DNA from 3 places in the Colwellia sp. MB3u-4 genome. Region 1 is predicted to be linked to each of the others. Evidence: predicted binding sites of a transcription regulator. Region 1 holds the regulator's gene; each other region holds the start of a gene.
What was found. Region 1 encodes LexA, which represses DNA repair genes until DNA is damaged. Its sites were predicted from a motif close to TACTGTATNNNNATACAGTA; they were not measured.
Positions count from the first base shown of each region.

Region 2: a site for LexA is predicted at 2,216-2,235, ahead of H4J61_RS05220 (DNA recombination protein RmuC). Genes of this name have one in related genera too.
Region 3: a site for LexA is predicted at 2,218-2,237, ahead of ruvA (Holliday junction branch migration protein RuvA). Genes of this name have one in related genera too.

Region 1 is NZ_JACGVE010000074.1:141,806-146,347, forward strand. Features, by position in the region: gene coxB (cytochrome c oxidase subunit II) at 1-1,052, opposite strand, end outside; gene lexA (transcriptional repressor LexA) at 1,639-2,253, opposite strand; gene H4J61_RS06140 (hypothetical protein) at 2,537-2,839, shown strand; gene oxyR (DNA-binding transcriptional regulator OxyR) at 3,110-4,012, shown strand; gene ahpF (alkyl hydroperoxide reductase subunit F) at 4,262-4,542, opposite strand, start outside.
Region 2 is NZ_JACGVE010000072.1:8,924-13,465, forward strand. Features, by position in the region: gene pabB (aminodeoxychorismate synthase component I) at 1-271, opposite strand, end outside; gene H4J61_RS05215 (fumarate hydratase) at 476-2,002, shown strand; gene H4J61_RS05220 (DNA recombination protein RmuC) at 2,248-3,771, shown strand; gene H4J61_RS05225 (sodium-dependent transporter) at 4,294-4,542, opposite strand, start outside.
Region 3 is NZ_JACGVE010000081.1:7,838-12,379, forward strand. Features, by position in the region: gene ruvB (Holliday junction branch migration DNA helicase RuvB) at 450-1,454, opposite strand; gene ruvA (Holliday junction branch migration protein RuvA) at 1,559-2,176, opposite strand; gene ruvC (crossover junction endodeoxyribonuclease RuvC) at 2,301-2,828, opposite strand; gene aspS (aspartate--tRNA ligase) at 2,974-4,542, opposite strand, start outside.

The sequences.
Region 1 (4,542 bases):
GCGATTTCTTTTAAGCTTAATTGCTTACCATAAGCTTGCATACCGGTACCTGCTTTACCATTAACGACAATATCTATATGCGCACTAGCAGGACCCGTTGTGGCAATAGCACTGCCTTTAAGAGCTGGAAATGCGGGTGGTAAACCTTGTCCACTGACTTGGTGACACGCTGCGCAGTAAGCGGTATAGGTTGTTTCGCCCAGTTGCATTAATTCGTCCATTGAAGCCGAAGCATTTAACGACGCCGCTTCAGCAGCTGCTGCATTGGCTTTCATTTGCTTTTGCTCATCAAGCCAAATGGCGTAATCGGCTTCAGACTTAACTTCAACCACTATCGGCATAAAGCCGTGGTCTTTGCCACACAACTCAGCACATTGGCCACGATAAACACCGGGTTCATCTACCTTGGTCCAAGCTTCATTAATAAAGCCTGGGTTAGCATCTTGTTTTACCGCAAATGCCGGTACCCACCAAGCATGGATAACATCATCAGAAGTAATAACAAAACGCACTTTTTTATTGGTTGGAATAACCAAAGGACGATCAACTTCTAACAGGTAATGTTCACCTTTTTCTGCTGAGGTACCATCTTGGTTTTCGTATTGTTCACGCGGGGTAGAAAGCACTGAATAAAACTCAAGGTCTTGATCAAAATATTTATAATGCCATTTCCACTGAGAACCCGTTACTTGAATGGTTAAGTCCGCATCATCGTTATTTTCCATATCGATAAGCGTAATAGTGGCAGGAAAAGCCATAGCAATTAGAATAACGACAGGGATCGCCGTCCAAAGAATTTCAACTTTTGTGCTTTCATGAAAGGTTGCTGGTTTGAAACCTTTTGATTTACGGTGAAACACCATAGACCAAAACATTGCACCAAAGACCACAATACCAATACCAGTACAGATATACAGCACCAGCATATGTAAATCATATACGTCTCTACTAACCTCAGTAACACCTTTGGTTAGGTTCAGCGACATATCTGCCCACACTGAACTAGACAACAAGCCCCCTAGCAACAGCAAACCTAGGTTACGTCTTTTCACACGACATCTCCTTCACCTTTAATTTAGGCCAAATAACGTATTTTCATTATGAAAACCGGCTAGTTAGCGCATACATTTATTATTATTTAAGTGACGCATTAATCAACAGTTGTCAATTGCGCCCTATTGTTTTTTTTGTACGTTTTCCAGACTAGAATTACTTAAAACTTGATAGGGGTCAATTTTTAATTTCAAAAGCATGATAAATAAAAACCAGTAAATACAATAGAGTAAAAGCCCTAAACCGGACGATAAGTAGATTTTTAAAAGGATGGCTGCAATGTTCATGTTTTGTTCAAAGCCTGTTTTTCATGCTGAATAATAAATAATCAACACAGAAATTTGCTGTATAAAAAGCAAGCTATTAGCGGTATTTATTGCCGAACAGAAGGATAGCTCTAACCAAAAAAATTTAGCTACATATTAGGTAGATAAATGGTTATCAAGCATGTGGAATACGCAGATTTTAACACCTTGAATTAAACCAAGTGATAGTTAAATCTGCGAAATATAATTTAGGAAAAAATAGTGTAGGAAAATCTAGTTTAGCTAAGTATTAGCATTTATGAAGTAAATGAAACGTGAACTACATCCAATCAGCCGCGCGAATAACACCAACGGCTAGGCCTTCGATATTAAATTGCTGAGACTTTAAATCGACCTTAATCGGTGCAAAATCTTCATTTTCAGCATGTAAATAAACCACATTGCCCTCACGTTTAAAACGCTTAACGGTAACATCGTCTTCTACACGAGCAACAATCACTTGACCATTTTGCACGTCGGTTGTTTGATGAACGGCCAACAAGTCGCCATCCATAATGCCGATATCTTTCATGCTCTCGCCATTAACACGCAATAAATAATCAGCCGGAGGATGAAATAAATTGCCATCAACTTTGTAATGCTGCTCAACATGTTCTTGTGCCAAAATAGGCTCACCGGCTGCCACACGGCCAATAAGTGGCAAACCATCTTCAGCGATAAACTCTTGTGCAAGACGAATACCACGCGATGTGCCAGGTAGCATTTCAATATAGCCTTTCTTCGCTAGCGCTTTTAAATGTTCTTCTGCTGCATTGGCCGACTTAAAACCAAAACAAGTAGCAATTTCGGCACGTGTTGGTGGCATACCTGTATCAGAAATTTTTTCTCGGATCAGATCAAAAATCTGCTGTTGTCTGGGTGTTAAAGGGCGCATAGTTGTTCCTTAAGCTACTTAAGAGCAAGCCTGTATTTTTACACAGTATTACTGTTATTGTATACAGGCTGTAAATAAACGCAAGAAAATAATCAGTCGCCTTTGCTAGTTTGGGCTTTAGTTGCAATTAGTGATGTTAGCAAAAAATTAAGTGCTCAATCCATATTGTTGTAAAGCGGCTTTCACGATTAAGGTCATTAAAAATACCCATAAATATAACTATTAACCTTGCTTAAACAGCAGGTATATAGGTAAATCAACCTTAGAAGGTGAATGGAAGATAATGAATAAACACGAATATTTAGATTGTTGCCAAGCACAATTACTAAAAGTTTTTAGCCTCGCAAAAAATCATAAAAAAGATGATAAGCAAAAATTCAGAGTTGAAGGCTTTATCCATGCGGGTAAAGCGTTAGGCGTTATATCTCATGTAGAGGCTGTCGATGTTATCGCGCAAGCTCACTTTCAGGTATTTGGTGAAAGTATTGAGTCTCGCCAAAATAGAAAAGCGAGCTTAAAAGAAGCGGTTGCCAAAGGTGATGAAAATTTTATTAACATTCCGGCCTATGAGCGATCAAAGCTATAATGCTTCAATCTCCCTCAACTTCTTAACTCTTCAAGATTTCAAGATTTCAAAGTACCCTAAGTCATTTTAAACAACGGCTTAAATATGCAGTGATGCAATAAGCGCCTCAATTAACCACGTCGTTAGCAAGTTTTAGCCTTTGCAAACATGGTTTAGTCTGGGTATTAACGCTTCAGTGCAGGCTTTGCTTTTCAATATGCTAGCTAAACTCAGTACCTTAAGCTAACATAAATTTAGCTATTAACTACCTTATATCAATAGATTTAAACTATGATAAAAATTCGTGATTTAGAATATCTAACCGCCATTGCCGAATATAAGCATTTTGGCCATGCCGCTGAGGCTTGCTTTGTTAGTCAACCAACGCTAAGTGGTCAAATTCAAAAACTAGAACAACGCCTTAAGCTAACCTTAATTGAACGCCAACCGCGCAATGTTATGCTAACACCCGCAGGAGAAAAGTTAGTACAACAAGCTCGGCAAGTACTTAACGCCGCGAATAACTTTGAAGAAGCGGCAAAAGCGCTACTTGATCCACTGTCAGGTGATTTACATATAGGCTTAATACCGACGTTAGCGCCATATATATTGCCGCATATTATGCCGGCACTAAACAGCAATCTAGCTAAAATAAACTTCTATTTACATGAAAATAGAACCCAAGATTTACTGCAACAATTGGAAACAGGTAAACTCGATATTTTAATTTTGCCTTGGTTGCCAGAAATGGCGCGTTTTGAACGTTACGATTTATTCACCGAGCCATTGGTGATGGCCACGTCTCCTTCACATCCACTGGCTAATAAAACTAAAGTAACATTTGATGATTTACATAATCAAAAAATCCTCACTTTAGAAGATGGCCATTGTTTGAGAGATCAAGCCATGGGCTATTGCTTTAGTGCTGGTGCGGAGGAAGATCATAGTTTTCGAGCCACCAGTCTTGAAACCTTACGTTATATGGTGGCCAGTAATATGGGTATTACCCTGCTACCACAGTTGGCGACAATTAATTATGCTCCACAGAAGCATATTCATTACATTCCTTTTGAAAGCCCACAACCGGTGCGTGAAATATCATTACTTTGTCGTGCCGGTTACGCGCGCATGGAAAGTGTTAGAGCTGTGGTTAATGAAGTGCGCCAAGCAGTAACGGGTTTATTTGATGAATAAATTAGCTATGTTTCACAACCCGCTTATGAGCTTCGAGCAAAAACGGTTAAACTTCATTTAACTTGATGAACTAAAGTCCAAGCTATATCACGCCTGCATGGAACCTACATGGGGGGAAGGTTAAATCAGTGCAACAGCAAGCGCGCTATTAACGAAAAAACGCTACCCTTGCCAACGATAGCGTTTATTTTTTGAGTACTTATTGCACTGGCGTTTCAGTGTTAATTTAAGCTAGGAAATAATGCGCTATTAGGCTGCAGCTTCGCTAACGCTTTCAGTGTTTTCAAGCGGGTTCGGTGTTCTAATTAAATAATCGAATGCACCTAATGCTGCTGTTGCACCACTGCCCATAGCGATAATAATTTGCTTAAATGGCGTGTTTGTTACATCGCCCGCCGCATAAACACCCGCAATATTGGTTTCGCCTTTGTGGTTAATGATCACCTCGCCTCGCTCGGTTAAATCAACAGTTCCTTGCAAAAACTTTGAATTTGGCACTAAACCAATTTGTACGAAAATACCCGCAAGTT
Region 2 (4,542 bases), on a different contig from region 1:
GTTTTAACAACAATAATGGGTCGTCATGACTGTGATACTCACTGTTGTCGAGTTTATGATTAATGCGAGTCACATTACCGACAGTGGTTAGTGTGGTATGAGGTTGCCAAACCATAATGTCATAGCGGCTATCAACATGGCTACTTTCACAGGAGTCTAACCACATTGCCCAAGGTTGCTCAGCAAGTGTGGCAAAAAGTGACTGACTATCAAAGCTTAGATCAAGCTGCAGTAATTTAGCGGATAGCTGCGTTGGGGAATTAGTCGGCAAAATATTCTCACAGGTTTTATGTTAAGTCATTATATTCAAACTACCTTGAGTTATTCAATGCTGCAGTTCGAAGTGGGGTTGCTATATTTGATCGCTATTATTAGACCATTTGATACTAGTAGGTCTTTAACAAGCAAGGTATGATATCGGCAAATTTATAACTTTCAACTCTTCTCTCGCCCAATTAATAAAAAAGAGACCGTTATGGCCATTATTAAACAAAAAGATTTAATCGAAAGTGTTGCAGACGCGCTGCAATATATTTCTTACTACCATCCGCTAGATTTTATTCAAGCACTTGAAAAGGCTTACCACAAAGAAGAAAGCCAGGCAGCTAAAGATGCCATTGCGCAAATCTTAATTAATTCGCGTATGTCGGCTCATGGCAAGCGACCTATTTGTCAAGATACCGGTATTGTTACCTGTTTCGTCAAAGTGGGTATGGCTGTGCAGTGGGATAACACGGATATGACAGTGCAGCAAATGGTGGATGAAGGTACTCGTCGTGCTTATCTTAATCCTGATAACCCATTACGTGCATCTATCGTTTCTGACCCTGCAGGTAAGCGCATCAACACGAAAGATAATACGCCAGCGGTTGTGCATATTGAGATGGTGCCAGGTGATCAGATAGACGTGATGATCGCGGCCAAAGGCGGCGGCAGTGAAAACAAATCTAAAATGGCGATGTTAAACCCAAGTGATTCTATTGCCGACTGGGTTGTTAAAACTTTACCCACTATGGGCGCTGGTTGGTGTCCGCCCGGCATGCTGGGTATAGGTATTGGTGGAACGGCTGAAAAAGCGGGTGTATTAGCTAAAGAAAGCTTAATGGAACCCGTAAATATTCAAGACCTTATCGACCGTGGTCCAGAAAATGCGGAAGAAGAATTACGTTTAGAAATTTACGATAGGGTAAATAAACTCGGTATTGGCGCGCAAGGCTTAGGGGGTTTAACAACGGTTGTTGATATCAAAATCATGTCAGTGCCGACTCATGCGGCGTCAAAACCCGTAGTGATGATCCCAAATTGCGCGGCAACTCGTCATGTACACTTTCATCTTGACGGCTCGGGTCCTGCCGACTTAACGCCACCTAAATTAGAAGATTGGCCAGAAATTACCTGGGAAGTGGGTGAAAATGTTCGTCGTGTTAACGTTGATGAGTTATCAAAAGCGGATATAAGTAGCTGGAAAACCGGCGAAACCGTTTTACTTAGCGGCACCATTTTAACCGGTCGTGACGCGGCCCATAAACGCATTCAAGACATGTTAGCTGCCGGAGAGAAACTGCCGGTTGACTTTACTGATAAATTTATTTATTACGTGGGTCCGGTTGATGCGATAGGTGATGAAGCAGTAGGCCCAGCAGGACCAACAACAGCAACCCGTATGGATAAGTTTACTGAAATGATGCTAGCAGAAACGGGTTTGCTAGGCACTATCGGTAAAGCCGAACGTGGCCCTGAAACCGTTCAGTCGATTAAAAATCATAAGTCGGTCTATTTAATGGCGGTGGGCGGCGCAGCCTATTTAGTTTCTAAAGCTATTAAGAAAGCAAAAGTAGTGGCTTTTGAAGATATGGGTATGGAAGCTATTTACGAATTTGTGGTTGAAGATATGCCAGTCACTGTCGCCGTGGATAGTTTAGGTGAATCAGTTCATGTTACTGGTCCAGCAATTTGGCAAGTAAAAATTGAAGAGCTAGACAGAAAATCAAAAGAAAAATAACCCGTTAGATTAGTCTAAACGCCCATTAGGGCGTTTTTTTTTGGTCAAAATAAAGGCAACTTAATATCAATACAACTAGCCAAAAACACCAAAATTTAAACGTGTCTTTTTAGGTTATTGATAAATTGTTTATATTGGCTAAAGATGTCTTCATTAACTGACCCGAGTTGATGTTAAATAACGATTAACCTTATTAATAAAGTATGCTTTAATAACTGTTAATATTTACAGTATTTGGCTTTACAATGAATTCACTATCCAACTCTTCACTCACTTCTTCACTTAACCCGCCACTTAACTTCCCATTCAATTCACCTTGGTTAGCTTTAGATAATTTTCCTGTCTTGGTTTTGATGGTGTTAGTGTTAATTATTAGTTTAATTATCAGTGTTTTAGTTTTATTTCGCCAAGTAAAAAATAGCCAAGTATCCTCTTTAGCACAGCAGCAACTTTTGCAGCAGTTAGTTGAAAAAGTAAACCTTAGTTATGAAGTTAACGGCAATAATCAGCAGCAACTACAACAACAATTAAGTTTTAATCATCAACAATTAGCTCATCAGCAAAGTGAACTGAAAACCTACTTTGAGCAGCAAATTTCCGATTTTAAATTAAAATTATTACGCCAACATGGTGAGCAAGGTGAAAAACAAGCACAGCAACTATATAGCCATAGTGAGCAACTTAAAAAGACCTTATATGAACACCACATCACTTTTAATGATAATCAACGCAACGCCACAGAACAATTATCCAGCCAACTTACAGCAACCTCTAAACTTGGCCGAGAAGAAATGGCAAAATCACTGCATTTATCCAGTGAGCAAATGGCTAAAAGAATTGATGACTTAACGATTTCAACTGATAACCGTCTAAAAGATATTAGTGGCCAGGTCGAAAAGCGTTTAGCCGAAGGCTTCGAAAAAACCACCAAAACCTTTAATGACATTTTACAACGATTAGCTTTGATTGATGATGCACAGAAAAAAATTACTGAACTGTCCACGAATGTGGTGAGCTTGCAAGAAGTACTGTCAGATAAACGCTCACGTGGTGCTTTTGGCGAAGTACAGTTAAATGCTTTAATTCGTAACGTATTACCGGAACAGCACTTTTCACTGCAACATACCTTGTCAAACGGTAAAATTGCTGACTGTATTTTGTTTCTACCTAAGCCAACCGGTAATGTGGTGGTTGACTCCAAGTTTCCGCTAGAAAGCTTTAAAAAAATGGCTGACAATACCTTAGGTGAATTTGAGCGTAAAGCAGCCGAGCGGCAATTTAAAATTGATATTAAGAAGCATATTAATGATATCAGCGATAAATATCTCATTGAAAAAGAAACCGCCGATGGCGCGATAATGTTTATTCCAGCAGAAGCTATTTTTGCAGAAATACATGCACACCACGGTGACTTGGTTGATTATGCCAATAAAAAACGCGTTTGGTTAGCCTCGCCAACAACACTGATGGCGATTTTAACCACCGCACGTTCAGTGTTAAAAGACGAAGCAACCCGCAAACAAATACATGTTATTCAAGCGCATTTGTCGCATCTTTCAGCTGATTTTGCTCGCTTTAAGGGCCGCTTTGCCAATTTAGCAAAACATATTGATCAAGCGGCAAGTGACGTAAAACAAATCCATACCTCAGCGGATAAGATTAGCAACCGTTTTGATAAAATAGAGCAGGTAGAATTAAAGCAAGAAGATAAAGAAGAAAGTGAAAAAGAAGCAGAGGAAGAAGAGAGTGTAGCGATAACATCGGAATAAATACGACTATAACTTGAGTGCTCTAGCAGCAGTAGGTTAATGCTCCATCATTATCAGAGCTATAAATTATATGCTCATAGCTAACAGTAAGTGCTAACAGCGAACGCTAAATACCAAGTTGCCCACGTCGATATTTTACCTCGGTATTACGCTTGGGCAATAACATCAAAGCTCAATCCTAAACAAAGTGTAAAGTTAGCCCGTCCAATATTATACCGACCTAAAACCGCTCGAAATAATATGAGCCAATAATTGAGATAGTAAACGCTTAGCTTAAGTACTTATAGGTACATCTTTATATGCCTATAGGATTAATAAGGCTTGCCAGTTAAGTTTACGGCATAAATACCGAGCTATAGTTGGATGATGATGCTTTTAAAAACGTTCCTATACACTGGTATAGGGACGTTTTTAAATGATGGTTTACGCTAATAGCGCTAAAGTAAAGTTAATCGCACAATTAGCAATTCCATCTATTTGACTTACCTAAATTTACCTTAATTTAATTTAAGTGAAGCGACTTTAATTTAATATAGCCACATTGACAAAAACTACCGTTAACAATAACGGACAAACAAAGCGTAAATAATTGCCCCATATGGGTAACCATTTTCTGCCTTCTTGCAAAGACACATCGCGTAGCTTGTTACCGCGTTTCCATAACCAGCCAACAACAATAAAGTAAAACAAACAGCTCAGTGGCTGTAAAATAGTCGTAAGTACACGAATTACCATGCCAAACAGGCTATCAAAAAATGTGATTATGGTCAT
Region 3 (4,542 bases), on a different contig from region 1:
CTAATATTATAAAAAATCATTACTGATCAGCGACTGTAAATGGTTACTCTCCTTATATTAATGCAAGATTACTATAATTTATTTCGCATTAGTTTTCCTAATGATTAACATAAATTATTTTTGTTTGTGTTGCTCAACTCATCGGACTAGAATAGCCTTGTTGTTTGAGCTAGCGCACGAATTTTGTTTTTTACATTTTTCATCTTAGCCCACAAATGTTTTGATAGGTGTTGTTACCTTTCTCTGTTATATATTTTCTAGGATCCCCATTTCCTTTTAGCAGCTTATATTTTAAGTTGGCCCACATAGATTTATGTGGGCTTTTTTTTACTTAAAATTCAAAGAATAAACATCGACGTTCTTTCACATCCATGTGACCACGCCATACCGTTCATCCTGAACATAAAAAGCACCCTAAGGTGCTTTTTATAACGGTAAAAACTTAGCAGTTAACTTGGAAAGTCTAAGCCAAAGTGCAGATAAGCTCTACTTGTAGCAATTCGCCCGCGCGGTGTGCGTTGTAAAAAACCTTGCTGGATTAAAAAAGGCTCTAATACATCTTCAATGGTTTCACGTTCTTCGCCAATGGCAGCGGCAATGTTATCAAGACCAACGGGGCCGCCGGCAAATTTATCAATGATCGCTTCCAATAATTTCCGGTCCATTAAATCGAAACCTTCATTATCTACCTCTAACATATCTAAGGCACTAGCAGCGGTTGCTTTACTGACTATACCGTCAGTTTTTACATCCGCGTAATCTCTGACTCTGCGTAATAAGCGATTAGCAATTCGCGGTGTACCACGAGAACGCCTTGCGACTTCAAATGCTCCCGCTTGAGCAATGTCTAAATCTAAGAAATGTGCTGAACGCATGACAATTTCGGTTAACTCTTGCGTGTTATAAAATTCTAGCCGTTGCACTATCCCGAAACGATCGCGAAGTGGTGAGGTTAACGCGCCTGCGCGAGTTGTTGCACCAATTAAGGTAAAGGGCGGTAAATCAAGTTTTATAGAGCGGGCTGCTGGCCCTTCGCCGATCATAATATCTAACTGATAATCTTCCATTGCTGGGTAAAGAATTTCTTCTACCACAGGACTTAAACGATGAATTTCATCGATAAACAAGACATCATTTTCTTCAAGGTTAGTCAGTAATGCCGCCAAATCACCGGCTTTTTCCAATACCGGACCTGAGGTAGCCCGAACACTTACGCCCATTTCATTGGCGACAATATTGGCTAAGGTGGTTTTACCTAAACCCGGTGGACCAAAAATTAACAAATGGTCAAGCGGCTCGCGTCTTTTCAAAGCCGCCGCAATGAAAATTTCCATTTGAGACTTTACATGAGCCTGCCCAGTATAGTCGGACAACATTTTAGGCCTAATAGCCCGGTCAACCGTTTCATCTTCACGGGTGGCTACGGGTTCAATTAATCTGTCTGCTTCTATCATGTATTACTCATTGTAAAAAATCATTGAAAAAATCATTGAAAAATTTTATCGTCATCACGTTCGGCTAAAAATTGTTATCGTCGATATGGCGAAGTGATTAATACTTATAACATGGCTTTTAAGGCACCACGGATCAAATCTTCGCTACTTTTGTCAGGATGAAAAACTGATTTAACTGCTTTGTCTGCTTGTAGCTGACTATACCCTAAAGAAACTAAGGCGTTAATAGCATCGCCTTTACTATCACTGATAAAGGCATTGGCTTGATGAACATCCGTTGGCATCATATGCACCAAAGCGTCACTGCTGTCAGTTTGCCAATCTTTTAATCTATCGCGCATTTCAATCAACAAGCGTTCCGCTGTTTTTTTACCAACACCGGGTATTTTCACTATGGTGGTTAAATCGTCATGTATAACACAACTGACAAATTGATCGGCAGACATGCCTGACAAAATAGCCAAACCTAATTTAGGCCCAACACCATTAACCTTGATCAGTAAGCGAAACAGTTTACGCTCCACTTTATTAGCAAAGCCATAAAGTAATTGTGCATCTTCACGTACCACAAAGTGGGTATATAAAGTCGCTTCTTGATTAACCTCGCCAAGGGCATAAATACTGGTCATTGGCATTGTCACTTCATAGCCAACACCATTACATTCAATTAAAATTTCGGGGGCCATTTTTTCTATTAATATGCCACGTAAACGTCCAATCACGGCTTAACCTTTGCTTGATATACTATATGACAACACCATACCACTAGATATTTATACAGTAAAGTTTACGCCCTGAATTATTTAAAGCGGTGCGCAAATAACGATAATACTAAACAAATAGCTATTAGCGTAAGCGTCCACGTACTGTTTTAGTGGCTTGGCCTGAGAGTTTACTGATCGAGTCGTGACTGTGCGCATGACAAAGTGCAACGGCCAGTGCATCGGCGGCATCAGCTTGAGGTGTGCCCGGTAATTTCAAAATAGTTTTCACCATGTGTTGCACTTGAGTTTTATCTGCCGCACCTGTACCCACAACCGATTGCTTAATTTGTCTAGCAGAGTATTCTGCAATCGTTAAACCATTGTTCGTCGCCGCAACAATAGCCGCACCTCTGGCTTGGCCTAACTTTAATGCAGAATCAGGATTTTTCGCCATAAAGACTTGCTCAATAGCAAACATGTCAGGTTGAAATTGCAAGATAAGCTCACTAACGCCAGCAAAAATTGTTTGCAAGCGCATACCTAAATCTTCACCTGCCGCTGTGGCTTTAATACAACCACTGCCTAAATAGGTAAAGTTACGGCCCGATTGTTTAATGACGCCATAGCCGGTTAAACGTGACCCTGGGTCAATACCTAAAATAATACTCACTCGTTATTTACCTTAATAAAAGCGTTAACTTTAAAATAATACTATTGAAAAAAAACGCACGAATAAGGCCTAAGTAGCATTAATTCGTGCGTTTTAATTGTTTTAACATTAACGCTTAATCACGTTAAAATTTTTCTAACCGACGTTATTCTGCTTTTGGCTCAGTATCAGTTTCTTTTGCCAAACAAGCAATGCCTAATTCAGCCAGTTGTGCTGGGTTTGCATGACCTGGCGCATTAGTTAACGGACACGCCGCAGTTGTTGTTTTCGGGAATGCCATCACATCACGAATTGAACTAGCTCCAGTCATCAGCATCACTAAACGGTCTAAACCAAAGGCTAAACCGGCATGTGGTGGCGCACCGTATTGTAATGCTTCTAGTAGGAAACCAAACTTTTCTTGCGCTTCTTCATCGCTAATACCCAGAATGCGAAATACAGCGGCTTGCATATCTTGATTATGAATACGCACTGAACCACCACCTAATTCACAGCCATTAAGTACCATGTCATAGGCATCAGACAAAGCACCCACTGGGTTTGCTTCTAATTCAGCAGCGGTTAAATTGGTTGGCGCGGTAAACGGGTGATGAATAGCATGCATGTTGCCATCAGCTTCTTCAAACATTGGAAAGTCGACAACCCACAATGGTTTCCAATCACCTTGCAATAACTCAAGCTCTTCACCCACTTTTAAACGCAAAGCACCTAATGATTCAGTCACCACATTGTAAGTGTCTGAGCCGAAGAAAATAATATCGCCGGTTTTAGCATGAGTACGGGTTAATAAGGCATTAACGGCGGCTTCATCTAAGAATTTTAAAATCGGTGATTGTAAACCTTCAAGACCGGCATCAAGATCATTAACTTTTAACCATGGCATGCCCTTCGCACCGTAAATACCAACAAACTTAGTTAACTCGTCAATCCCTTTACGAGAGAATTTAGCGGCGCCTCCCGGTATACAAATAACGGCAACTCGGCCTTTATCGTCGTTAGCCGGGCCAGAGAACACTTTAAACTCTACATCTTTTAAGATGTCAGCCACGTCAACAATTTCAAGTGGATTACGTAAATCTGGTTTATCAGAGCCAAAACGAGTCATCGCCTCTAAATAAGTCATGCGCGGAAATTCACCTAAGTCTACGTTAAGTAGCTCTTGGAATAAGCCGCGGATCATAGTTTCAGTCACTTGCATCACTTGATCTGAACTCATAAATGAGGTTTCAATATCAATTTGAGTAAATTCTGGTTGGCGATCAGCACGTAAGTCTTCATCACGAAAACACTTAACGATTTGATAATAGCGTTCCATACCTGACATCATCAACAATTGTTTAAATAATTGTGGCGATTGCGGTAAAGCAAAAAATTGCCCTTTATGAGTACGACTAGGCACTAAATAATCACGCGCACCTTCAGGTGTAGCGGCTGTAAGAATGGGTGTTTCTATATCCAAAAAGCCTTGTGACTCAAGTGATGCACGCACCGCTGAAGTCACTTTAGCGCGAAAACGCATACGCTCAGTCATTTCTGGACGACGTAAATCAAGATAACGATATTTTAATCGTAACTCTTCAGAGTTCTTCTGATTTGAATCTAAAGGTAGCGGTGCTGACTTATTTAAAATAGTCAACTCTAAGCCCAACACTTCAATAGCGCCCGTTGCCATATCTTTATTCACTTGGCCATCAGGACGAGCGCGCACTTTACC